DNA from 2 places in the Stutzerimonas sp. KH-1 genome. Region 2 is predicted to be linked to the other one. Evidence: predicted binding sites of a transcription regulator. Region 2 holds the regulator's gene; the other holds the start of a gene.
The links. The regulator FliA, encoded in region 2, starts transcription of late flagellar genes. The targets are predictions, from matches to a motif close to CTAAAGTTTNNNNNNNNNNNGCCGNTAA.
Positions count from the first base shown of each region.

Region 1: a site for FliA is predicted at 4,395-4,422, ahead of motA (flagellar motor stator protein MotA). Genes of this name have one in related genera too.

Region 1 is NZ_CM137011.1:4,132,927-4,145,006, forward strand. Features, by position in the region: gene ACX1DW_RS19725 (molecular chaperone) at 1-944, opposite strand, end outside; gene asd (archaetidylserine decarboxylase) at 1,083-1,976, opposite strand; gene ACX1DW_RS19735 (rhodanese-like domain-containing protein) at 1,988-2,803, opposite strand; gene ACX1DW_RS19740 (HDOD domain-containing protein) at 2,852-4,366, opposite strand; gene motA (flagellar motor stator protein MotA) at 4,532-5,383, shown strand; gene motB (flagellar motor protein MotB) at 5,393-6,394, shown strand; gene rsgA (small ribosomal subunit biogenesis GTPase RsgA) at 6,407-7,438, opposite strand; gene ACX1DW_RS19760 (class I SAM-dependent methyltransferase) at 7,556-8,359, shown strand; gene orn (oligoribonuclease) at 8,388-8,930, shown strand; gene ACX1DW_RS19770 (oxidoreductase) at 9,088-9,729, opposite strand; gene ACX1DW_RS19775 (C13 family peptidase) at 9,749-11,422, opposite strand; gene ACX1DW_RS19780 (MaoC family dehydratase) at 11,500-11,955, opposite strand.
Region 2 is NZ_CM137011.1:676,626-688,705, forward strand. Features, by position in the region: gene flhA (flagellar biosynthesis protein FlhA) at 1-915, shown strand, start outside; gene flhF (flagellar biosynthesis protein FlhF) at 931-2,223, shown strand; gene fleN (flagellar synthesis regulator FleN) at 2,315-3,142, shown strand; gene fliA (RNA polymerase sigma factor FliA) at 3,160-3,885, shown strand; gene ACX1DW_RS03385 (chemotaxis response regulator CheY) at 3,960-4,334, shown strand; gene ACX1DW_RS03390 (protein phosphatase CheZ) at 4,358-5,152, shown strand; gene ACX1DW_RS03395 (chemotaxis protein CheA) at 5,164-7,392, shown strand; gene ACX1DW_RS03400 (protein-glutamate methylesterase/protein-glutamine glutaminase) at 7,446-8,552, shown strand; gene ACX1DW_RS03405 (flagellar motor protein) at 8,569-9,309, shown strand; gene motD (flagellar motor protein MotD) at 9,315-10,154, shown strand; gene ACX1DW_RS03415 (ParA family protein) at 10,239-11,027, shown strand; gene ACX1DW_RS03420 (CheW domain-containing protein) at 11,117-11,890, shown strand; gene ACX1DW_RS03425 (chemotaxis protein CheW) at 11,972-12,080, shown strand, end outside.

The DNA of each region.
Region 1 (12,080 bases), 1.3 Mb from region 2:
CTCAGATGGCGCAGCAGATCGTCATCGAGACCGTCAGCCGCCGGGAGGTTGGTCAGCTGGCGGTTTTCCTGAGCCAGGCGCAGATGTTCCTCGATCAGGCTGACCAGTGGACGGGTATCGATACCGAGCAGATGCAGCTGTTGTGCATCTGGCAACAACGAGCGATAGCGTGGTGGGCCGTCTACCGTCGGGGAAAACAGGAACAGGCTGCTGGCCAGGCTGCCGGCCTGGATCAATGGCAGCGCGCTCCAGGCTTCGAGCGCCGCGGCCAGCTTGATGATGTTTTGCTGACGCATCTGGTTGCAGCGCGCACAGCCGAGCAGCAGCGCGGCGATATAGCTCTGCTCGGTGCTCAGGCCGGGGCCGTGCTGCGCCAGCGGATCGCGGACCAGGAGACGCTCGACGCCGTGTTCGACCGCCAACTGATAGAGCTGATGCATCTCCAGCCAGAGACCGGGTGCGGGCGGCCCGTAGAGTTGAGTCGAGCGCACGAGCAGCGCGCCCAGACTGTGAACAGCACGCTGCAGTGCGACGGAAAACAGCTGGTGGCGGTCGCGGTTGGGTTGGGAGACCACGCGAACGACGATCAGCTTGTAGCCGACCGCCAGGTGGTTCTGCAGTGCCTGGCAAAGGCCGGCGACCTTGCGCGGGCGCTCGGCCAGCACGATTGGCTGGTTGACGTAGTGCTTTTCCAGCTGCCGGCAGACGAAGTGCACGTCCGGGCGCAGCAGCTCGAGTATCTGCAGCCTGGTTTCGGACCCAATGCGAAGCTGGTTGAGCTCGATCAGGGCCTGATACAGCTGACGTGCGGTCTCACCGATGTTGGCTTTGGGCAGCCCGGCGAGCCAGGCGGATACGCCGCGCACGCTGGCATCGCAGAAGGACAGGCTCTGCCGAGTCGGTGCGGGTGCGCGCAACAGCAGATGATGGCTCTGTCTATCCAACGATGGCTCCGCAGCGATTCAAGGCATGAGTAATGAGAACTCTATCAATATCTGCCGCAGCGGGCAGGACTGAATAATGGCCTGGTGATATTAGCCGACATTCGGCAGCGGCTGGCGGCCGAACGTCGGTTGGGGCCGTTAGAGCTGGTCGAGCGGCTCGGCGACCACTGCGCTCGATTCCGCCTGCCCCAGGGCTTGGCCCATGCATACGGGACTAAGCGGGCCGAGCTGCTCGGCCCAGCGAACACGGTCCGGACCGAACAGCAGGATGACGGTCGAGCCGAGCTTGAAGCGTCCCATCTCCGCGCCCTTTTCCAGGTGGATCGGTGCGCGCGCGGTTTCGTCGTAACGGAAGGTCCGGAGGCTGCGCTTGGGCGGCGTGACCAGTCCGGCCCAGACCGTTTCGATGCTGGCAACGATCATCGCGCCGACCAGCACCATCGCCATCGGCCCATGCTCGGTGTCGAACAGGCAGACCACCCGCTCGTTGCGTGCGAACAGCTCCGGTACCCCCTGGGCGGTAACGGTGTTCACCGAGAAGATCCGTCCCGGTACATAGACCATCTCGCGCAGCGTGCCGCTGACCGGCATATGCACACGGTGATAATCCTTGGGCGACAGGTACACGGTAGCGAATGCGCCGCCCATGAACGGCGCCGCGCGCTCATGATCGCCGCCGAGCAACTCCATGGCGCTGAAGCTGTGCCCCTTGGCCTGGAAGATGCGGCCCTGCTCGATGCGGCCTAGCTGGCTGATGGCCCCGTCGCAGGGGTTGAGGATGGCGCCAGGCGTGGTATCTAGAGGGCGCGCGCCATCTTTCAACGCGCGGGTGAAAAAGGCGTTGAAATGTTCGTAGGCCGTAGGTTCTTCCGTCTGGGCCTCGCGCATGTCGACCTGGAAATGTCGAACGAACCACTTGATGAAGGTGTTCTTCACCCAGGGCAGCCGGCATTCGGCCAGGCAGCCGGCCAGTCGTGAGATCAGGTGATGCGGCAGCACATACTGGCTGGCGACGAACAGGCGTTCTTTCATGTTGGTCCTTTTCATTGCTGCACCGGGGTGTCAGGCAGGTTGCCCCATTCGGCCCAGGAGCCTGCGTAGCCTTTGACGCGCGGATAGCCCAGCGCCTTGGCTATCAGGTAGGTGAGGCCTGAGCGATGGTGGGTTTGACAATGGGTGATGATTTCCTTCTCCGGCACGATCCCGAGTGCCCGCAGGTGCTCGGCGATGTCCTCGCGGATGCGCAGCGAACGTGCTGGGTCCATGGCGGCGGTCCACTCGAAGTTGACCGCCCCGGGGATGTGGCCACCGCGGGCGGCGAACAGTTTTTCGCCGCGGTATTCAGCCGGTGAGCGAGCGTCCCATATAGCCAGATCGTCCGCGCCGAGGCGGCTCTCGATGTAGGTGCGGGTGGCTGTGGGCGCTTCGTCGAGCGTTAGGCTCGGGTGGCCGGCGGCGGCTGCGGGCACCTGCTGGGTGAGTGACCGGCCCTCGGCCAGCCAGGCGTGCAGGCCGCCGTTGAGGTAGTGGTAGTGGTGATGGCCGATCACATCCAGCAGCCAGACGAAGCGCCCGGCCCAGCCGCCGCCCTCGTCGTCGTAGACCACATAGACCGCGTCGGGGCGATGTCCCAGTGCGCCGAACAGCTGCTGCAGCTGCGCGATGTCGGGAAGCAGGCCGGGCGCTGGCGGCTGGCCGAGCTGGGTTTGCTTCGGGTCGACGAATCGAGCACCCGGCAGATGGCCTTCGGCATAGCGAGCGGCGCTCGTCAGATCGACCAGAATCAGTTCCGGCGCATCGAGGCGAGCGGCCAGATCGGCAGGCTCGATCACCAGCGGCAGGTGGGAAAAGACGGACACGGCGGGCCTCGACTCAGTCATGGAAGGGACGAAGTCTAGCGAAAAAGATCAGCCCCCGCGCCTGCTGAGGTTGTTCAGTGCGCGCTCGATGCACTGGGATGTTTTAACGAATGTTTGCAGTACCGTGTCCGACATGGGCGCGCCGTTCTGATCGGCAACGATGAGCATCAGTACTCGCCCGTCGACTCCCAGCGAGCGCAACAGCAGGTGCTCGCCGGCGAACAGTTTCTTGAGCGTGCCGGGCAGGAGGGCCGAGAACTGCGCCATGTTGGATGGTTGCAGTCGCAGCTGGGCAGGTTTTTCCAGCAGGCGCCGAACAATCTGGCTCTGCTCCGGAGCGAGCGTCAGGCGCCCGGCATCGGCAGGCAGGCCGTTGCCCTGCTGGCTGACCAGGCGATTCTGCTTGCGGTCGACCAGCATCACCAGTGAGCGCTGAAGGCCGGCGCAGTTCAGTGCGCGGCTGGCTGTGGCAGTCAGTTGCAGGATGTTGCTGAACGGTGAGGGATCGCCCAGCAGGCGGCGACATTGGTCGCGCCACTCTGCCAGGTCGGCCGCGCTCGGGGTCGGTGCTTCGCGCAGGGTCTGGAAGCGGCTGCCGGTTGGCCACAGCAGGCCCTGGGCCGGGTGCCAGAGGTCGGTCGGGCCGAACTCGCGGGCACTGATGACCGCTTGCTGGTGCACCATTTGTTGCATCTCGTCCAGTGGCACCTGCAGGTACAGTCCGGCCAGCCGCTGCCAGCGCAGGCTGTGCACGCCGCTCCAGCTGTGGTGTGCCGATAGCGCCAAGCCGTTGGCCAGCACGATGGTGTTGCTCGGCAATGTAAGCCAGCGGCGTAGCTCGGGGTCGGCGTCGAGCATCTGCTGCTGGTGCAGCGGGTGTTCGTTGTCGTGGGCGATATGCAGGGCCCTGATCAGCCGGCGCCGATCGGCACCGAGCAGCCGATAGCCCTGAGCGATCCAGTCGGGTAGGCGCCAATGCTCGGCAAGCCTGAGGCACAGCTCCAAAAGTGAAACGCCGAGCAGTTCGCGCTCGACGCGGCTGGCTGGTTCGCCCTTGACCAATACCCGCTGTTCCCAGCTTTCCAGCAGATGCGGATAGGTGCCGATCAGTGCCCAGGCCGGCGCCAGAAACAGCAGGCTGCCCCAGTGGATCTCCTGCCACAGCCGGGCCAGGCGGGCGGCGAACAGTCCGTTGGCCTGCTGGCTGGCATGGCGGCTGATCAGCACCAGTTGCCGCAGCGGTCGCGGCATGTCGGCCGCCTCCATGGCCGGAATGCGCGCCAGTAATGCTTCGGCGCGCTGCACGCCGATGCGGCTGAGTGCGACCTCCAGGCTTTCGGCCGGCTGGCCATCGCCGATGCCGCGGTTGGCCTCCTGAATGAAGCGCAGCGCCAGCACCGGGCTGTCCTGGATGAGTTCGGCGATCTGCCGCATCGACTTGCTGCTGTCGCGCAACGCCAGGCGAACCCGTTCATGAACGGCAGCAAAGGCGGGCAGGGGAGCATCGTCGAGTGCCTTGATCCAGGCGGGCAGGGTGCGTGGTAGCGGGGGCGTGGTGGTCATGGCCGAACTAGCTTTTCATCGGGATGGCCTTTAGTCTGGCGCAAAAGTTCCGATAACCAGAACAATTCTTCCAACATTCCTTTTGCAAGGTCGTCTGGTAACGACTCGGGGCGCTGTTTTGCCCTGATCCGGACGGCTCGTAACCAGGTTTCAGACGTACCTCCTATGGTCAAGATAATCGGCATCATCGTGGTGTTCGCCAGTGTGCTGGGCGGATTCGTGCTTTCGGGCGGCAAGATCGGCGCGCTGATCCATCCATTCGAGGTGATGATCATTGGCGGCGCCGCCCTGGGCGGCTTCCTGCAGGCCAACCCCGGCAGTACCACCAAGATCGTTTTCAAGAAGTCGCTGAAGATGTTCAGCACGCGCTTCACCCATACCTATTATCTGGAAGTGCTCAGCCTGCTCTATTCAATCCTGAACAAGAGCCGCCGCGAGGGCATGATGGCCATCGAGGCCGATCTTGAGGATCCGGCCGCCAGTCCGCTGTTCAGCAAGTACCCCGGCTTCCTGCAGGACGAGCGGATGACCGCCTTCACCTGCGATTACCTGCGCATCATGTCCTCCGGCAACATGGCGCCGCACGAACTCGAAGGCTTGTTCGACATGGAGCTCAACAGCCTGAAGGAAGAACTCGAGCACCCATCTCACGCCGTCAGCAAGGTCGCTGATGGTTTGCCGGCGATGGGTATCGTCGCGGCGGTACTGGGTATCGTGATCACCATGTCGATCCTCGCCGAGGCGGATAACGCCATGATCGGCTACAAGGTCGGCTCGGCGCTGGTCGGTACCTTCCTTGGCATTCTTGCTTCCTACGGATTCTTTGGACCGCTGGCCGCGGCGTTGGAGCACGACGCCAAGGAAGAGCTCAACGTCTACGAGGCAATCAAAGCGACGTTGGTCGCCTCGGCCTCGGGTATGCCGCCGACGCTGGCCGTCGAGTTCGGCCGCAAGGTTCTCTATCCGGCGCACCGCCCGAGCTTCGCCGAGCTCGAGCAAGCCATGCGTGGCAGCTAAAGGTTCGCCATGGACAATACCCAACCGATCATCGTCAAGCGGGTCAAGAAGGTCGCGGGCGGTCATCACGGTGGCGCCTGGAAGATCGCTTTCGCCGACTTCGCCACGGCGATGATGGCGTTCTTCCTGGTGATGTGGCTGATGAGTTCGGCCACGCCGGAGCAGAAGAAGCTCATCTCCGGCTATTTCCAGGACCCCATCGGTTTCACCGAAAGCGCCAGTCCGCATGTGATCGACCTGGGCGGCACGCCGACGCCGTCACCGGATCGCACCCTCAACCCCGAGCTGGAGCCGGCGCAGAGCGAGGCGCAGATCGACGCGCAGCAGGCCGAGACCTTCGCCGAGCAGATCGAGCGCGAGCGGCTGGAGCTGCTGCTGCAGGAACTGCAGAACAAGGTCGATGAGAACCCCGAACTGCAGAAGTTCAAGGATCAGATCCTCTTCGAGATCACCCAGGACGGTTTGCGCATCCAGATCATGGATGCCGAGAACCGGCCGATGTTCGCCCTCGGCAGTGCCCAGCTGCAGCCTTACTTCGAGGACATCCTGCTGGCGCTGGTGGACACCATCGCCGCCGTGCCGAACAAGATCAGCATCAGCGGACACACCGATGCCAAGCCGTTTTCCGGGCGCGGCGATTTCGGCAACTGGGAGCTATCGGCCAGCCGCGCCAATGCCGCGCGCCGCACGCTCGTAGCAGGGGGGTATCCCGAGGAGCAGATTGCGCGGGTGGTGGGCTATGCCTCATCGGCACTGTTCGATCGCAAGGATCCGTTCAACCCGGTGAACCGTCGCATCGACATCCTGGTGCTGACGAAGAAAGCGCAGCGTTCGATCGAGGGCGAGCAGCCCGGCGCGCAGCCCGACGATGAGGGCGGTGCGGCGCCTGCCCAGTCTTCGCCCGGCGCGACGGCACCCGTCGAGGAGCCGTTGCAGCCCGAACAGCTGCGCGAGCGGTTGAATATCTTCGAAGACGGAGTGCTGAAGTTCAGCGAGCCCGGTGCGCGCTGATCAGCCCGTTTATCAGTAGTCCGATTCCGGCAGGCTGCTGAGAATATGTCGATAGCTGGCCATGCGCTGCGGCTGGATACGCCCCTCCTCCAGTGCCTTGAGCAGCGCGCAGCCCGGTTCGCGATCATGCTTGCAGTCGCGGAAACGGCAGTGCCCGAGCAGCTCCTGGAATTCGATGAAGCCCGCCTCCACATCGGCGCGGCTGACGTGGCCGAGGCCGAATTCGCGAATGCCGGGTGAGTCGATCAGCTCGCCGCCCCCAGGGAAGTGGAACAGCCGCGCGGTGGTGGTGGTATGCGTACCCTTGCCGGTCATTTCCGACAGCGCGCCGACACGGGTGTCGACGCCCGGCAGCAAGCTGTTGACCAGCGACGACTTGCCGACCCCGGATTGCCCGACGAACACGCTGACGTGACCGTCGAGGCGCGCCTTCAGCTCATCCATGCCGGCGCCCCCATGGGCGGAGACCTCCAGCAGCGGATAACTCAGCTGGCGATACACGTCGAGGAGGCGGTTCAGTGCTGCCTCGTTCTGCTCGTCGATCAGGTCGGCCTTGTTCAGCAGCAGCAGCGGCGCGATGCCAGCGTGCTCGGCGGCGATGAGATAGCGGTCGATCAGGTTGGCGTGCGGCTCGGGGAGCGGGGCGAAGACGATGACGATCAGGTCGACATTGGCCGCCACCGGCTTGAGCTGGCCACGCATGTCCGGCCGGCAAAGCTCCGAATGCCGCGGCAGCTGCGCGACGATGACGCCGATGCCCTGGTTGCCCGGGCGCCAGACCACGCGGTCGCCGGTGACCAGTGCCGGCAGGTTGGCCCGCAAGTGGCAGCGGAACACCTGCCCGCTGTGTTCGCCCTCCAGTGCCTCGACCTCGACCTGCACACCGAAATGCGCGATGACCAGTCCGGTCTGCTCCGGACCGAGATCTCCGCCCTCCAGCTCCTCGAGGGCACGGCTCTCGCGACGCGCGGCACGGGCGGCGCGCTCTTCCTGGATCTTCTCGATGCGCCAGCTTTGCCGGCGGTTGAGTTGGCGTTTGGCCATGGGTGGGGGTTGTCTCGCAGTTTTGGTGGGCGAGTCTAGCATGCCGGCTGGCTGCGGCCTGTATGGCGCGTCGGCAGACGGTTAGACTGGCCGGCCCTGGTTCGACGATCGCTGATCATGTCCGCCACCACGCTTACCCGCTTGCCTGTTCTGCGCGCGCTGCTGGCCCAGTTGCTGGCGCTGTTGCTCGTCTGGCTACTGGCGTTCGGCTTGGCCTGGGGCTTTGCCGTGCGCCCGGGGCTGCTCCCCACCGCGCTCGCACAGGGCGCTCTGGCCGCACTGATCGGGGCGCGACTCGGCCTGTCGGTCTGGTGGTTGCCGATCAACCTGCTCTTCGTGCCTGGTCTGCTGCTGTCCGGCGACCTCAATGTGCCGGCATGGGCGCCGCTGAGCGGCCTCGCGCTGCTCTTGCTGCTCAACTGGAACGCCTTCGGCGAGCGGGTGCCGCTCTACCTGACCGGCTCGCAGACCGAGCGCCGGTTGCGTGCGCGGCTGGCGGTGCTGCCGAACGATTTTCGTCTGATCGATCTGGGCAGTGGGCTGGCCGGTACCCTGGTGCGGCTGGCACGGGCATATCCGGCGGCGCGCTTCGTCGGAGTGGAAACCGCACCGCTGACCTTCGCCCTGTCCTGGCTGCGCTGCCTGCCTCGGCGCAACTGCCAGGTCCAGCCGCTCAGCCTGTGGCGCGTCGATCTCGGCGAGTACGATGTTGTCTACTGCTTCCTTTCACCGGCGCCCATGGCGGCGCTCTGGGAAAAGGCGCAAGCGGAAATGCGCCCCGGCGCGATGCTGATCAGTAACAGTTTCGCGGTGCCCGGTGTCGAGCCGGCTGAAGTGCTGTCGATCGGCGACTGGCGCGGCTCACGCTTGCTGATCTGGTACCCGGCCGGCCCACCTGACGACGCCGGCGCGAGCGGCTAAACTGCGCCGCACAGCCAAGGAGCCCCTCATGCAGAACCCGCAGAACCTGATCTGGATCGACCTGGAAATGACCGGTCTGGATCCGGACAACGACGTCATCATCGAGATGGCCACCATCGTCACCGACAGCCAGCTCAATGTGCTGGCCGAGGGACCGGTCATCGCCGTGCACCAGAGCGACGAAGTCCTCGCCGGCATGGATGAGTGGAACACCCGCCAGCATGGCGGTTCGGGGCTGACCCAGCGTGTGCGCGAGAGCCGGATTTCCACGGCGGAGGCCGAGCGCCTAACCCTGGAATTCCTCGAGCAGTGGGTGCCCAAGGGCAAGTCGCCGATCTGTGGCAACAGCATTTGCCAGGACCGTCGTTTCCTTTATCGGCAGATGCCAACGCTGGAAGCCTACTTCCACTACCGCAACCTGGATGTCTCGACGCTCAAGGAGCTGGCGGCACGCTGGGCGCCACAAATCATGGAAGGTTTCAAGAAGGGTGGTACTCACCTGGCGCTGGACGACATCCGCGATTCCATCGCCGAGCTGCGGCATTACCGCGAGCACTTCATCAAGGTATGAGCAGCCACTAGGGCTCACGCAGGTCGTTGGGTGGATCGCGCGGCACCGATCCGCCCGGCCGGGCTAGCCGGAAGTAAATAGCGACATCCGCGCTACGCCTGCGAGCCGGCAGCAAGCCGGCCCTCGCGACGCTCACGGCCAGAAGTCCGGCCGAAAGCTACTTGCCCAATTTGCGCAGTTCGTCCGACTCGACGATGCGCAGGCCGTCGCCTTCTTCCAGCGCCAGGCGCCAGAGCGCTCGCGCCAGTGTGCAGGCCTCGATTCCGTGGTACTTGCCTGGAAGCAGTTGCGACAGCGGCGCGGCGATGCGCTCGCTCAGGCGCGACTCCAGGCGTGGGCCGATGAGTTGTGAAGGGCGCGCGATGGTCAGTTGCGGCCAGTCCTGCTGCTGTAGTGCGGCCTCGGTCTCGCCCTTTACCTTGAGATAGAAGATCGAGCTGTCCGTGCTGGCGCCCAGTGAGCTGATCACCAGCAGATGGCGGGCGCCCATTTCCTTGGCGCGGCGGGCGAATGCCAGCACCAGGTCATGATCAATGGCACGGAAGGCTTCCTGAGTGCCGGCCTGCTTGAGTGTGCTGCCCAGGCAGCAGAAGGCCGTGTCGATCGCGCCGCTCAGAGTTGGCAGCACTGTTAGCAGCTCGCCGACCGGGTTTTCCAGGCGTGGGTGCGCGGCCAACGGCTTGCGCGTCGGCGCCAGCACGCGTTCTACGGTGGGTTCGTTGAGCAGTCGATCGAGCAGGTGCTCGCCAGTGAGTCCGGTGGCGCCGGCAAGCAGAATGCGCTGTGGCGTCAAATACATGGTTGTGCTCCTGTGGCGATCATTGGGCGGCGCGCCGCTGCTGCAGTTCCTGCCAGCGTTGGACGACCGGTTCCGGCGCCCATAATTGCGGTTCCGATGCCTGATAGTCGTCGGCCTGCTCGCGTTCGGCAACCTTTGCCGCCGCCAGCGTGAAGGCCTGCACGATATCGTCGGTTTCCTGCAATGCTTCGGCGAACAGCGCGCGGCCGAAGTAGGTGAAGTCGCTCTGCTCGGAGCAGCCGAACGACACCCGGTCGGCACGCGCGGCAGTCATGATCAGCGTCTGCTGATTCTTCAGTGGCTCGATGAAACCGCCGGAATAGCAGGCGGATATCACCACCACCGCCTTGCGCCCGGCCAGCGGCGTGAGCAGCCCGGCAAGGTCGCCGGCGGGCAAGTCGTCCAGGCTCAGACGCGGCTGGCTCAGCACCAGTTCGTGCTCGGCCGAGCCGTGGCTGGTGAAGTAGAGGAAGATCAGGTCTTCCTCGCCGCTGCGCTCGGCCAGGGCACGGATGGCCCGCGCCAGGTTCTCCCGGGTCGCCAGCGGGCGGTCGGCCAGGTGGTCGCGATGGTTGACCAGGCTGAGCTGGCCGCGGGCCTCGAAGCGCTCGGCCAGCAGCCGCTGCACGTAATCCGCTTCGCGCATGAACACGCTCTGGCGACCGTCGCCGGCGAACGTCAGCGTATAGAGTTCGGCCGCCGGGGTGGATGGCGGTAGTGCCTCGATGGCGCTGTCGAGCAGGTCACCCTGCTCCAGCAGGGCGATCTCCAGCGGGTCGGGCAGGGCGTGGCCCTGTTCGTCGCGGATGCGCCGGCCGTTGCGCCAGGTGCCGCGCAGTTCGCGGCCTACGGCATCGGTCAGCGCACCCTCGCCGGCGAAGCGTCCCTGGCGGAAGCCGCCGGTGTAGAAGCTGCCATCGGCACGGTCGAGCCGACCCTGGCCGTGGTAGCGCCAGCCGCGGAACTGGCCGACGTAACGGCTGCCATCGCTGGCGAGGTGGCTGCCGGTGCCACTCAGTTCGCCATGGACGAAGGTACCGCTCCAGACGTTGCCGTCGCTGTCCTCGTAGCGGCCCTGGCCATGGAACTGGTCATTCTCGAACTGGCCGCTGTAGCGTTCGCCCTGGCCGGTCACGTAGCTACCTTCGCCGTTCAGGCTGCCGGCGCTGAACTCGCCGCTGAGCTGGCCATCGACGTCGCTGCGGGTACCAGGACCATCCGGCTGGCCTCGGCTGAACTGGCCCTGATGGACGTAGCCATCGGCATACTCGAGCTTGCCTTGGCCGTGGTAGAGATTGTTGCGGAACTCGCCTTCGTAGACCGTGCCGTCCTGGCTGAAACGGCCGTGGCCGTGCATGCGACCGGCCTGGAATTCGCCTTCGTAGACGCCGCCCTCGGCGTAGCTGAAGCGGCCGAGGCCGTCGAACAGGCCATGCTTGAACTCGCCCTCGTAGCGATCGCCGGTGGCGCCGTTCCAGGTACCGAAGCCATGCCATTGGCCGTCCTTGAACTCGCCGAAGTAGTAGCTGCCGTTCGGGTAATCGATACGTCCGCTGCCCTGCAGCAGGCTGTCGACGATCTCGCCGCGGTAGCGGCCGCCGTCCGGCAGCACTCCATCGGCAGGGGTGAGAGGCTCGCCCTCGCCGCAGGCGGTGAGCAGACCGAGTAACAGGAAGGGAATAAGACGCAGCATGCGGACATCCGCTCAGGCAGGACGTCCGCAGTATGCCGCAAACCGGGCGGGCTGCGACAATCGCGCAGGGTTGCCGCTCAGAGGATGCACAGAGCCAGGGTTTCGGCGATGTAGGCCGGTTTCTCCGAGCCTTCGATCTCCATCACCGCGCGGGCCTTGAGCAGCCACTGGCCGGGATTTTTTTCGTGGGCATCGATCAGCGTCAGCCCCAGCCGCACCCGCGAGCCGACGCGTACCGGCTGGATGAAGCGCAGGCTGTCCAGGCCATAGTTGACACCCATCCGCGTGCCTTCGGGAACCACCATCAGGTCACCGGAGAGCATCGGCAGCAGCGACAGTGACAGGAAGCCGTGGGCGATGGTGCCGCCGAACGGGGTCTGCGCGGCCTTCTCGGCGTCGACATGGATGAACTGGTGGTCACCGGTGCAGTCGGCAAACTGATCGACACGCTGCTGGTCGATGGTCAGCCAGTCGGAGTGACCGAGTTCCTTGCCGATGAAGTCCTTCAGTTGTGCGACGGGTACCTGTGGCATGAATCCTCCGGGTTGTTCTTGTGATTGCAGGATGAGCGGCCATGGGCAGTAGGCGACTGCACCGGGGCTAGATCAGCACGTGCACTAGCAACTGCAAACCAGCATCGGCAGCGCGAATGGCCCGT
Region 2 (12,080 bases):
CAGGACCTGGGTTTTCTCATGCCTTCGGTCCATATCCGCGACAACCTCGACCTGTTGCCCAACGCCTATCGCTTGACGCTGATGGGCGTGAGCCTGGCCGAGGCGGAGGTCTATCCGGATCGCGAGCTGGCGATCAATCCGGGCCAGGTGTTCGGCCCACTCAACGGCATTGCCGCCAAGGATCCGGCATTCGGGCTGGAGGCGGTATGGATCGAGACCAGCCAGCGCGATCAGGCACAGTCGCTGGGTTATACGGTGGTGGATGCCAGCACTGTCGTCGCCACGCACCTCAACCAGGTGTTGTACAAGCATGCGCACGAGCTGCTGGGGCACGAGGAAGTGCAGCAGCTACTGCAGCTGCTGGCCAAGAGCTCGCCCAAGCTCGCCGAGGAGCTGGTGCCTGGCATGGTATCGCTCTCCACGCTGCTCAAGGTCTTGCAGGCGCTGTTGCAGGAGCAGGTTCCCGTGCGCGACATCCGCACCATCGCCGAGGCTATCGCCAATGTGGCCGCCAAGAGTCAAGATCCCGCCGCGATGGTGGCTGCGGTGCGCGTTGCGCTATCCCGCGCAATCGTGCAAAACGTTGTGGGACTAGAGCCGGAGCTGCCTGTGATCACCCTCGAGCCTCGATTGGAACAGATCTTGCTCAATAGCCTGCAGAAGGCTGGGCAGGGCTCCGATGACGGCATCCTGCTGGAGCCGGGAATGGCCGAAAAGTTGCAACGGTCTCTGGTAGAAGCGGCACAGCGTCAAGAAATGCTCGGCAAACCGGCGGTTCTGCTGGTCGCCGGCCCGGTCAGGGCGATGCTGTCGCGGTTCGCAAGGCTGGCAGTGCCGAACATCCATGTTCTGGCCTATCAGGAAATACCGGACAACAAGCAGGTCACCATCGTCTCGACGGTGGGTCAGAATTAACCGAGGGTACAGGCCATGCAGGTCAAACGTTTCTTCGCCGCCGATATGCGCATCGCCATGAAGATGGTGCGTGACGAGCTGGGCGCCGATGCCGTGATCATCGGCAATCGCCGGGTGGCCGGTGGCGTCGAGCTGACGGCCGTACTCGACTACCCGATGCAGTCCGCGCCGGCAGCGACCAAGCCCAATCCTGCGCTGGAAGCTGAGCTGCGCAAGACGCAATCGCGCCTGGCCAGTGCCCATGCCGAACTGAGCGCCACGCCGCGGGCGAAGATGCAGGATCGTCAACTGCTTGACGAGAAGCCGGCCGCCGTGGCGCCGAGCGCTCAGCCCGAGCCGGCTGCCGCGCCATCTGCTGCCGTCGATCCGCGCGCGATCGAGGCGATGTACTCGGAGCTGCACGGTCTGCGTGAGCTGATCGAGGTGCAGCTCGGCTCGATCGCCTGGGGGCAGGAGCAGAGCCGCCGTCCACAGCAGGCCAGCCTCTGGCGCCGGCTCCAGCGCCTCGGCCTGCCGGCCGAACTGTCGCGCAGCCTGCTGGAAAAGGTCGCGACCATCAACGATCCGCGTCAGGCCTGGCGCATGGTGCTGGCCTATATGGCGCAGGCGATCAAGGTCAGCAAGCAGGAGCCGCTGGAAGAGGGTGGAGTGATTGCGCTGGTCGGCCCGGCCGGTGTTGGCAAGACCACCACCCTGGCCAAGCTCGCGGCCCGTTACGTACTCAAGTACGGCGCACAGAACATCGCCGTGGCGAGCATGGACAACTACCGGATCGGCGCGCAGGAGCAGCTCAAGACGCTTGGGCGTATCCTCGACGTACCGGTGCTGCAGATCGACCCGAGCCAGCCATTGAGCAAGACGCTCGCGCCGCTGGCCCGCAAGCGGGTGATCCTGATCGACACCGCCGGCCTGCCGGCCAGCGATCCGACCTTGCGCAAGCAGCTCGAAGCTCTGTCGGATCGCGGTGTGAAATCCAAGAACTATCTGGTGTTGGCGGCGACCAGCCAGAGTCAGGTACTCAAGGCGGCATGGCACAACTATCGTCGCTGCGGCCTGGCGGGTTGTATCCTGACCAAGCTGGACGAGGCAGGCAGCCTCGGCGATGTGCTCGGCCTCACGATCAGCCAGCATTTGCCGATAGCCTACCTCGCCGATGGCCCGCGGATTCCGGATGACCTGCATCTGCCCCGTAGCCACCAGCTGGTCAGCCGTGCGGTAAGCCTGCAATCAGGCGAGGAGCCGAGCGAAGAGGCCATGGCCGACATGTTCGCCGGGTTGTACAACGGCTCGTCACGGCGGGCCGGATGATCAAGCGAGTGCGGTACCAGAATGAACCAGATGCGTGCCATGCGGGCGCATCGCCGGCCGTATGGCCCCAGCAAGATATAGGCGTGTGAACATGGGTATGCATCCCGTACAGGTGATTGCGGTGACCGGCGGCAAGGGTGGCGTCGGCAAGACCAACGTGTCGGTCAATCTGGCGCTGGCGCTGGCCGATCTCGGCCGGCGTGTGGTGTTGCTCGACGCCGATCTGGGTCTGGCCAACGTCGACGTCCTGCTTGGCCTGACCAGCAAGCGAACCCTGGCCGATGTGATCGCCGGTGAGTGCGATCTGCGCGATGTGCTGATTCAGGGCCCCGGCGGCATCCGTATCGTGCCCGCGGCATCCGGGACGCAGAGCATGGTGCAGCTGTCGTCCCTGCAGCATGCCGGTCTGATCCAGGCATTCAGTGAACTGGGCGATGAACTGGACGTGCTGATCATCGATACCGCGGCCGGTATTGGTGATTCGGTGGTCAGCTTCGTGCGTGCCGCGCAGGAAGTGCTGCTGGTCGTGACAGATGAACCCACGTCCATCACCGATGCCTATGCTCTGATCAAGTTGCTCAACCGTGACTACGGCATCAGTCGTTTCCGGGTGTTGGCCAACATGGCGCATGCGCCCCAGGAAGGTCGCAACCTGTTCGCCAAACTGACCAAGGTCACCGAGCGTTTTCTCGATGTGGCGCTGCAGTATGTCGGCGCCGTGCCCTACGACGAGGCCGTACGCAAAGCGGTACAAAAGCAGCGTGCCGTCTATGAAGCCTATCCGCGCTCCAAATGCGCGCTGGCCTTCAAGGCCATTGCGCAGAAGATCGATACCTGGCCGTTGCCCGCTACCCCGCGCGGCCATCTCGAGTTCTTCGTCGAGCGCCTCATCAGTCCCGCTTCAGAAAGCCACGAATGACAGGTGCCGGATCCGCTATGTATTACAGCAAGGCTCAGGCAAAGGATGCTCAATATCGCCTGATCGATCAGTACGCGCCGTTGGTCAAGCGTATCGCTTACCACCTTCTGGCGCGTCTGCCTGCGAGCGTGCAGGTGGACGACCTGATCCAGGCTGGAATGATCGGACTGCTGGAAGCAGCGAAGAAATACGACGCCGGCAAGGGCGCCAGTTTCGAAACCTACGCCGGCATCCGCATCCGCGGCACCATGCTCGACGAGGTGCGCAAGGGCGACTGGGCGCCACGCTCGGTGCATCGCAACTCGCGCATGGTCAGCGAGGCGATCCGCGCCATTGAAGCGAAAACCGGTCGTGACGCTAAAGATCATGAAGTTGCGGCCGAACTTAAGCTTAGTCTCGATGAGTATTACAGCATCCTCGGCGATACCCTCGGCAGCCGACTGTTCAGCTTCGACGACCTGCTGCAGGAAGGCGAGCATGGCGAGCTGCAGGAGGATGCCGGCAGCACGCACCCCGAGCCTTTCCGCGATCTGGAGGACGAACGTTTCCAGTTGGCGCTGGCAGAAGCCATCGCCAACCTGCCGGAGCGCGAGAAGCTGGTGCTGTCGTTGTATTACGACGAAGAGCTGAACTTGAAGGAAATCGGTCAGGTGCTGGGAGTCAGCGAGTCGCGTGTGAGCCAGTTGCATAGCCAGTGTGCGGCGCGCCTGCGTGCGCGCCTCGGTGAATGGCGCGCCAATTGACGATTGTTTGCGGTATGACGTGCTCGGTTTGCTGAGGCATTTTGGGACTTACGGAGGTCGACTTGGACAAGAACATGAAAATCCTCATCGTCGATGACTTCTCGACGATGAGACGAATCATCAAGAACCTCTTGCGTGACCTGGGGTTCACCAACACCGCCGAAGCGGACGATGGCACCACCGCGCTGCCGATGCTCAAGAGCGGCAGCTTCGACTTTCTCGTCACCGACTGGAACATGCCGGGCATGAGCGGTATCGATCTGCTGCGCACCGTGCGTGCCGACGAGCGCCTCAAGCACCTTCCGGTGCTGATGGTCACTGCCGAAGCCAAGCGCGACCAGATCATCGAGGCGGCACAGGCCGGCGTAAACGGCTATGTGGTCAAGCCTTTCACTGCCCAGGTGCTCAAGGAGAAGATCGAGAAGATCTTCGAGCGCGTCAACGGCTGAAGCAGCAACGCCGCGAGGGCACTATGACGCAAGCAGATCAGAGCCTGGCAGAGTTCGAAGCGACTCTGAAGGCCAACGCCCCAAAGTTGATTGAAAGCCTGCAGCAGGGCCGCTTCGATGAAGCGACGCAGATGTTCAATGAACTCAGCCAGGCGCGTAATCACAGCCTCTATCAGGAAGTCGGCAAGCTCACCCGCGAGCTGCACAACGCCATCGTCAAACTCGAGATGGATACCTGTGCCACCGGCGGCGATCCGTCACCGATCACCGACGCGACCGATCGCCTGTCCTATGTGGTGGAGATGACCGAGAAGGCCGCCAACCGCACCATGGATCTGGTGGAGGAATCGGCGCCGCTGGTCAACTACGTTAGCTACGAGGCCCAGAGCCTGACGGCTGACTGGCAGCGATTCATGCGCCGCGAAATGGATGCTGAACAGTTCCGTGGGCTGGTCAAGCGCATCGACCAGTACCTCAAGCGCAGCATGAACGATGGCAGCCAGCTTTCGCAGAACCTCAGCGAAATCATGCTGGCCCAAGATTTCCAGGACCTGACCGGCCAGGTCATCAAGCGTGTCACCCGACTGATCACCGAGCTTGAAAGCAATCTGCTCAATCTCGTCCTGATGGCGGGGCAGGTCGACCGCGTGGCTGGCATCCAGCACGACCGCGATGCCATGCGCGCCGAGCAAGAGAAGAAAAAACAAGAAAAATCGCCTTCCAATGGTGAAGGTCCGCAGATGCATGCCGATATGCGTGAAGACGTCGTTTCCGGCCAGGACGATGTCGATGATCTGCTTTCAAGCCTGGGCTTTTAGGGGAAGTGAATATGAGCTTCGACGCCGATGAAGAAATTCTCCAGGACTTCCTGGTAGAGGCCGGCGAGATTCTCGAATTATTGTCCGAGCAACTCGTGGAGCTGGAAAGCAGCCCCGATGACATGGCGTTGCTCAATGCGATTTTTCGCGGGTTCCATACGGTCAAGGGCGGTGCGGGCTTTCTCCAGCTTCATGAGTTGGTGGAATGCTGCCACATTGCCGAAAACGTCTTCGACATCCTGCGCAAGGGTGAGCGTCGAGTCGATTCCGAACTGATGGACGTCGTTCTGCAGGCGCTCGACGCCGTGAACGCGATGTTCAGCCAGGTCCGTGAACGCGTCGAACCTACTCCTGCCTCGCCGGAACTGCTGGCCGCATTGGCCCGTCTGGCCGAGCCTGCATCCGACGACGAAGCACCTGCCGCCGCAGCGCCCCAGGCGATCGCCGAGCCTGTGAGCGAAGGCGCCGACAGCGATTTCGAGCAGCTACTGGACGCGATCGAACCGCCCGTTGTCGAGCCGCTGGCATCCGCCGATACAGGCACCGTGGCTGACGAAATCACCGATGATGAGTTCGAGTCATTGCTCGATCAGCTGCATGGCAAGGGCAAGTTCGAGCCGGGAACCACCGCAGCGACCACGCCGGCGGCTGCCGCAACAGCCAGTAGTGGGGCAGGCGCAAGCGACGAGATCACCGATGACGAGTTCGAAGCACTGCTCGATCAGCTGCACGGCAAGGGCAAGTTCGAGCCGGCAACCACCGCAGCGACCACGCCGGCGGCTGCCGAGCCTGCAACGGCCAGTAGTGGGGCAGGCGCAAGCGACGAGATCACCGATGACGAGTTCGAAGCGTTGCTCGATCAGCTGCATGGCAAAGGCAAGTTCGAACCCCCAGTCGTCAGCGCCAGCCCGGCCGGTGTCAGCGAATCCGCCGCTGCTGCATCGGTAGAAAAGGCGCCGACCAAACCGACTCCCGCGAAGGCTGAGCCGGCTCGTCCGGCTGCTGCCAAACCAGCGGCTGCCGCAGCGAGCAAGCCCGCCGCGCCAGCCGCGGCCGAGAAGGCTCCGGCTGAGGCCGAGACCACGGTGCGCGTCGATACCGCGCGGCTGGACGAGATCATGAACATGGTCGGCGAGCTGGTGCTGGTGCGTAACCGTCTGGTGCGCCTGGGCTCCAATAGCGGCGACGAGGCAATGGCCAAGGCCGTTTCCAACCTCGATGTGGTCACCGCCGACCTGCAGAGCGCGGTGATGAAGACCCGCATGCAGCCGATCAAGAAGGTGTTCGGCCGTTTCCCGCGGCTTGTACGCGATCTGGCGCGCAGCCTGAAGAAAGAGATCAACCTGGAACTGGTGGGCGAAGAAACCGACCTCGACAAGAACCTCGTCGAAGCCCTGGCCGACCCGCTGGTGCACCTGGTGCGCAATGCCGTCGACCATGGCATCGAGATGCCCGAGGAGCGCGAGGCGGCCGGCAAACCGCGTACCGGCCGTGTGGTGCTGTCGGCCGAGCAGGAAGGCGACCACATCCTGCTGATCATCAGCGATGACGGCAAGGGCATGGACGCCAACGTCCTGCGCGCCAAGGCCGTCGAGAAAGGCATGCTGGAGAAGGATGCCGCCGATCGCCTGAGCGATCTGGAGTGCTACAACCTGATCTTCGCGCCGGGCTTCTCGACCAAGACCGAGATTTCCGACGTGTCCGGTCGTGGCGTCGGCATGGATGTGGTCAAGACCAAGATTTCCCAGCTCAACGGTACGGTGAACGTGTTCTCCACCAAGGGACAGGGCTCGAAGGTGGTGATCAAGGTGCCGCTGACTCTGGCGATCATGCCGACCCTGATGGTCATGCTCGGCAGCCAGGCTTTCGCCTTCCCGCTGGTCAACGTCAACGAAATCTTCCACCTGGACCTGTCGCGGACCAATGTCGTCGATGGCCAGGAAGTGGTGATCGTGCGCGACAAGGCGCTGCCGCTGTTCTACCTCAAGCGTTGGCTGGTTCACGATGCTGCTCAGGAAGAGCAGCGCGAAGGTCATGTGGTGATTCTCAGCGTCGGCAACCAGAGCATCGGCTTCGTCGTCGATCAACTGGTTGGGCAGGAGGAGGTGGTCATCAAGCCGCTGGGCAAGATGCTGCAGGGTACGCCCGGCATGTCCGGCGCGACCATCACCGGTGATGGTCGCATCGCTCTGATTCTCGACGTTCCCAGCATGCTCAAGCGCTACGCACGCAGGATTTGATTCGGTCAGGCAGCGCCGTTCCGGGAGGGGCGCGCTGCCGCTAGGAGTGATGTATGGCAGTCAAGGTCCTGGTCGTCGACGATTCCGGTTTCTTTCGCCGGCGTGTCTCGGAAATCCTTTCCTCTGATCCCAATATTCAAGTCGTCGGCACCGCTACCAACGGGCGCGAGGCGATCGACCAGGTGCTGGCGCTGAAACCGGACGTCATCACCATGGATTACGAGATGCCGATGATGGACGGCATCACTGCGGTGCGGCAGATCATGCAGCGCTGTCCGACGCCGGTGTTGATGTTCTCCTCGCTGACGCACGAAGGTGCGCGGGTCACTCTCGATGCGCTCGACGCCGGTGCCGTCGACTACCTGCCGAAGAATTTCGAGGACATCTCGCGCAACCCGGACAAGGTCAAGCAGCTGCTGTGCGAGAAGGTGCACACCGTTTCGCGCAGCAACCGACGCTACAGCACTTTCTGCAGTTCCAGCGTCAGCGCCCCGGCACCCTCTGTCCGCGGAACACCCGCCGCATTGGCCACTGCCCGTAGCACCGGTGCTGGCGCGACCCCGGCAGCACCCGCGCGTGCGCCGGCGCCCAAGCGCAAGGCCTACAAGCTGGTGGCCATCGGTACCTCGACCGGCGGCCCGGTGGCGCTGCAGCGGGTGCTGACTCAACTGCCTGCCAATTTCCCGGCACCCATCGTGCTTATTCAGCACATGCCTGCGGCGTTCACCAAGGCATTCGCCGACCGCCTGGACAAGCTCTGCCGCATTCGCGTCAAGGAGGCGGAGGATGGTGATGTGCTGCGACCCGGCCTGGCGCTGCTCGCGCCCGGCGGCAAGCAGATGATGATCGACGGGCGCGGCGCGGTGCGCATTCTGCCCGGCGACGATCGCCTCAACTACAAGCCCTGTGTCGATGTCACCTTCGGTTCGGCGGCCAAGTCGTTTCACGACAAGGTGCTTGCAGTGGTGCTCACCGGTATGGGTGCCGATGGCCGCGAGGGCGCGCGGCTGCTCAAGCAGAGCGGCAGTCAGGTATGGGCTCAGGACGAGGCCAGTTGCGTGATCTACGGAATGCCGATGGCGGTGGTCAAAGCCAATCTCAGTGACGCTGTTTATGGGTTGGACGACATCGGGCGCAATCTGGCCGAGGCCTGCATCTGATGAAGGCTGGCCGCTGATGGATGTTCTCAGCCTCATCGGGTTGCTGCTGGCGTTCGTCGCCATCGTCGGCGGCAACTTTCTCGAGGGTGGCCACATATCGGCGCTGCTCAACGGACCTGCCGCGTTGATCGTGCTGGGCGGCACGCTCGGTGCGGTACTGCTGCAAACACCCATCGCGGTGTTCATGCGTGCCATGAGCATCGGTCGCTGGATCTTCTTTCCGCCGCGCATCGATCTGGCTCGCGGTATCGCCATGGTCACCGCCTGGAGCAATACGGCACGCAAGGAAGGCCTGCTCGGCCTCGAGCCGGTTGCCGAGACTGAACCCGATCCCTACGCACGCAAGGGGCTGCAGCTGCTGGTCGATGGCGCCGAGCCGGAAGTCATCCGCAGCATTCTCGAAGTTGACCTCTACACCCAGGAAGGCCGCGATCTTCGGGCCGCCAAGGTCTACGAGAGCATGGGTGGCTACTCTCCGACCATTGGCATCATCGGTGCGGTGATGGGGCTGATCCACGTAATGGGCAATCTGGCCGATCCTAGCCAGCTCGGCAGCGGCATCGCCGTGGCCTTCGTCGCGACGATCTATGGGGTCGCCTTCGCCAACCTGCTGGTCCTGCCAGTGGGCAACAAGCTGAAGAGTGTCGTTCAGCGCCAGACGGCCTATCGCGAGATGCTGCTCGAAGGTGTGCTATCCATCGCCGAAGGCGAAAATCCACGCTCCATCGAGATGAAGCTGCAAGGCTTCATGGACTGATCGCCATGGCCAGACGCAGAGCGCCGGAAGAGCACGAGAATCACGAGCGTTGGCTGGTTTCGTACGCCGATTTCATCACGCTGCTGTTCGCCTTCTTCGTGGTGATGTACTCGATTTCCTCGATTAACGAGGGCAAGTACAAGATTCTCTCCGACTCGCTGGTCGGCGTGTTCAACCAGGTCGATCGGGCCGTGAAACCAATCCCGATTGGTGACGAGCGGCCGCGGACCACCGAGTCGGATGTTTCGCAGGTGCAGGACCTTTCCGGCCCGTCTTCGACATCCGGAGCGCCGACGTTCGATCCGCTGGAGCGTATCGCGCAAAGCATGCGCGAGACCTTCGGTGAACTGATTGCCAACGAGCAGCTGACCATTCGCGGCAATGAGCTGTGGATCGAGATCGAGCTCAACTCCAGTCTGCTGTTTCCCAGCGGTGACGCGTTGCCCAATGATCAGGCGTTCCAGTTGATCGACAAGGTCGCGGCCATCCTGGCGCCTTACGACAATCCCATCCATGTCGAAGGCTTTACCGACAATCTGCCCATCAGCACGAGCCAGTTCCCGACCAACTGGGAGCTGTCCGCAGCGCGAGCCGGCAGCGTCGTACGCATGCTCGCCGCGCAAGGAGTCGCCCCGTCCCGGCTTGCGGCCGTAGGCTACGGCGAGTTTCAGCCGGTGGCTGACAATTCGACGGCCGAGGGGCGCGCGCGTAACCGACGGGTGATCCTCGTGGTATCGCGCAATCTGGATGTGCGCCGCAGCGTTTCCGGCGTCGGTAGCGGAAACGCCAGGCCCGAGGCACTGCGTCGGGCTGGCACACAATCTGCACCTGCAGCAGCCATGTGAGCGCCTGAGGGTGCAATCGTCAAAACACCGTCGCCCCGCCGTTTCAGGTGGGAACTGCCGGTCAGCTTCGCCGGGTGGGGAACCATGAGAGTCTGGGCTGTTGCCAATCAAAAGGGTGGGGTGGGCAAAACCACCACGTCGATCGCGCTGGCGGGCTTGCTGGCCGACTCCGGTAAGCGTGTCGTGGTGCTGGACCTGGATCCGCACGGGTCGATGACCAGCTATTTTGGTCACGATCCGGACAACCTGGAGCACAGCGTCTTCGACCTGTTCCAGCACCAGGGTACCGTGCCAGAAGGTCTGCCCTGGCAGCTTCTACTCTCCACCAGTCATGAGCGAATCTCGTTGATGCCGTCGAGCACGGTGCTCGCGACGCTGGAGCGTCAGTCGCCAGGGCAGAACGGTCTGGGTCTGGTGATCGCCAAGAGTCTGTCGCAGCTCTGGCAGGACTTCGATTATGCGGTCATCGACAGCCCGCCGCTGCTCGGCGTGCTGATGGTCAATGCGCTTGCTGCCAGCCAGCAACTGGTGATCCCGGTACAAACCGAGTTCCTCGCGATGAAGGGCCTCGAGCGCATGGTCAGCACGCTGTCGATGATCAACCGCTCGCGCAAGCAGGCGCTGCCGTACACCATCGTGCCGACGCTGTTCGACCGTCGTACCCAGGCCTCGATGAACACGCTCAAGGTCTTGCGTGCCGGCTACGCCGACCATCTCTGGCCGGCTTTCATTCCAATCGATACGCGGCTGCGCGACGCCAGTCGTGCCGGTCTGACACCTTCGCAGTTCGATCCCGCCAGCCGCGCCGTTCTTGCCTATCGTGCCTTGCTGAAGCACCTGCTGGCGCTGCAACCGTCGCCGCAGGTGGCTTGACAAAAGGGACAACCGCTCGGCGCTTGGCGCCTCAAGTTTGTTGCGTCGGCAGCCGATAGCCTGTTCAGCTTCTCCTTACGAGTCTTTCCATGAGTCGCACCGTCCTTACCGAAACCCGATCCCAGCAAGCGCTGCAGTCTTATCTCGACGGGCTGCTGCAGGATGCGGCCATCGAACTGGCGGACTCGGTCAGTCAGGACGAATTCCAGGCTGCCGTGCTCGAGGAACAGCTGCGCGATGCGCGAATCAGCCAGCCGCCGCGCCTGGAGATCGTACAGCCCACGCCGCCCGCGCCAGTGCATGCCGCAGCGCCAATCATTGCCTTGGCGGCCGCTTCGCAGCCTGTCGATGAACCGACAGCTATCGTTGCTGATCGGCATCCGGGCTGGGGCGACGAGCCCTTCGAGTGTCTGCTGTTCGATGTCGCCGGGCTGACGCTGGCGGTGCCACTGGTCTGCCTGGGGTCCATCTACCCGCTGGCGGGACAGGAGCTTACGCCGCTGTTCGGCCAGCCCGACTGGTTTCTTGGCATACTGCGGAGCCAGGCGGGCAATCTGAAGGTGCTGGACACCGCGCGCTGGGTGATGCCTGATCGCTATCGCGACGATTTTCGCCAAGGCCTGCAGTACGTGATTTCGGTGCAGGGTTATGAATGGGGGCTGGCGGTACATCAGGTCAGCCGGTCGATCCGTCTCGACCCCAGCGAAGTGAAGTGGCGTACACAGCGCAGCCAGCGCCCTTGGTTGGCCGGTACGGTTATCGAACACATGTGTGCGCTGGTCGATGTCACGGCTCTGGCCGAGCTGATCGCCAGTGGCGCGGTCAAGCAGATGCAGGACACGGCAAAGCCGCACAAGCGCTGAAGAATGAATGACGGTCGCACGCGGTGTGCGGCCTGGCGATAGAATCGACCGCCGCGAGCGGTAATTGAAGAAGGTGGGATTATGAAGATGACGTCTGCGCAGGGCTCCGAAGATCCTGTTCTGCAATGGGTAACCTTCCGTCTGGATAACGAGACGTACGGCATCAACGTGATGCAGGTTCAGGAAGTGT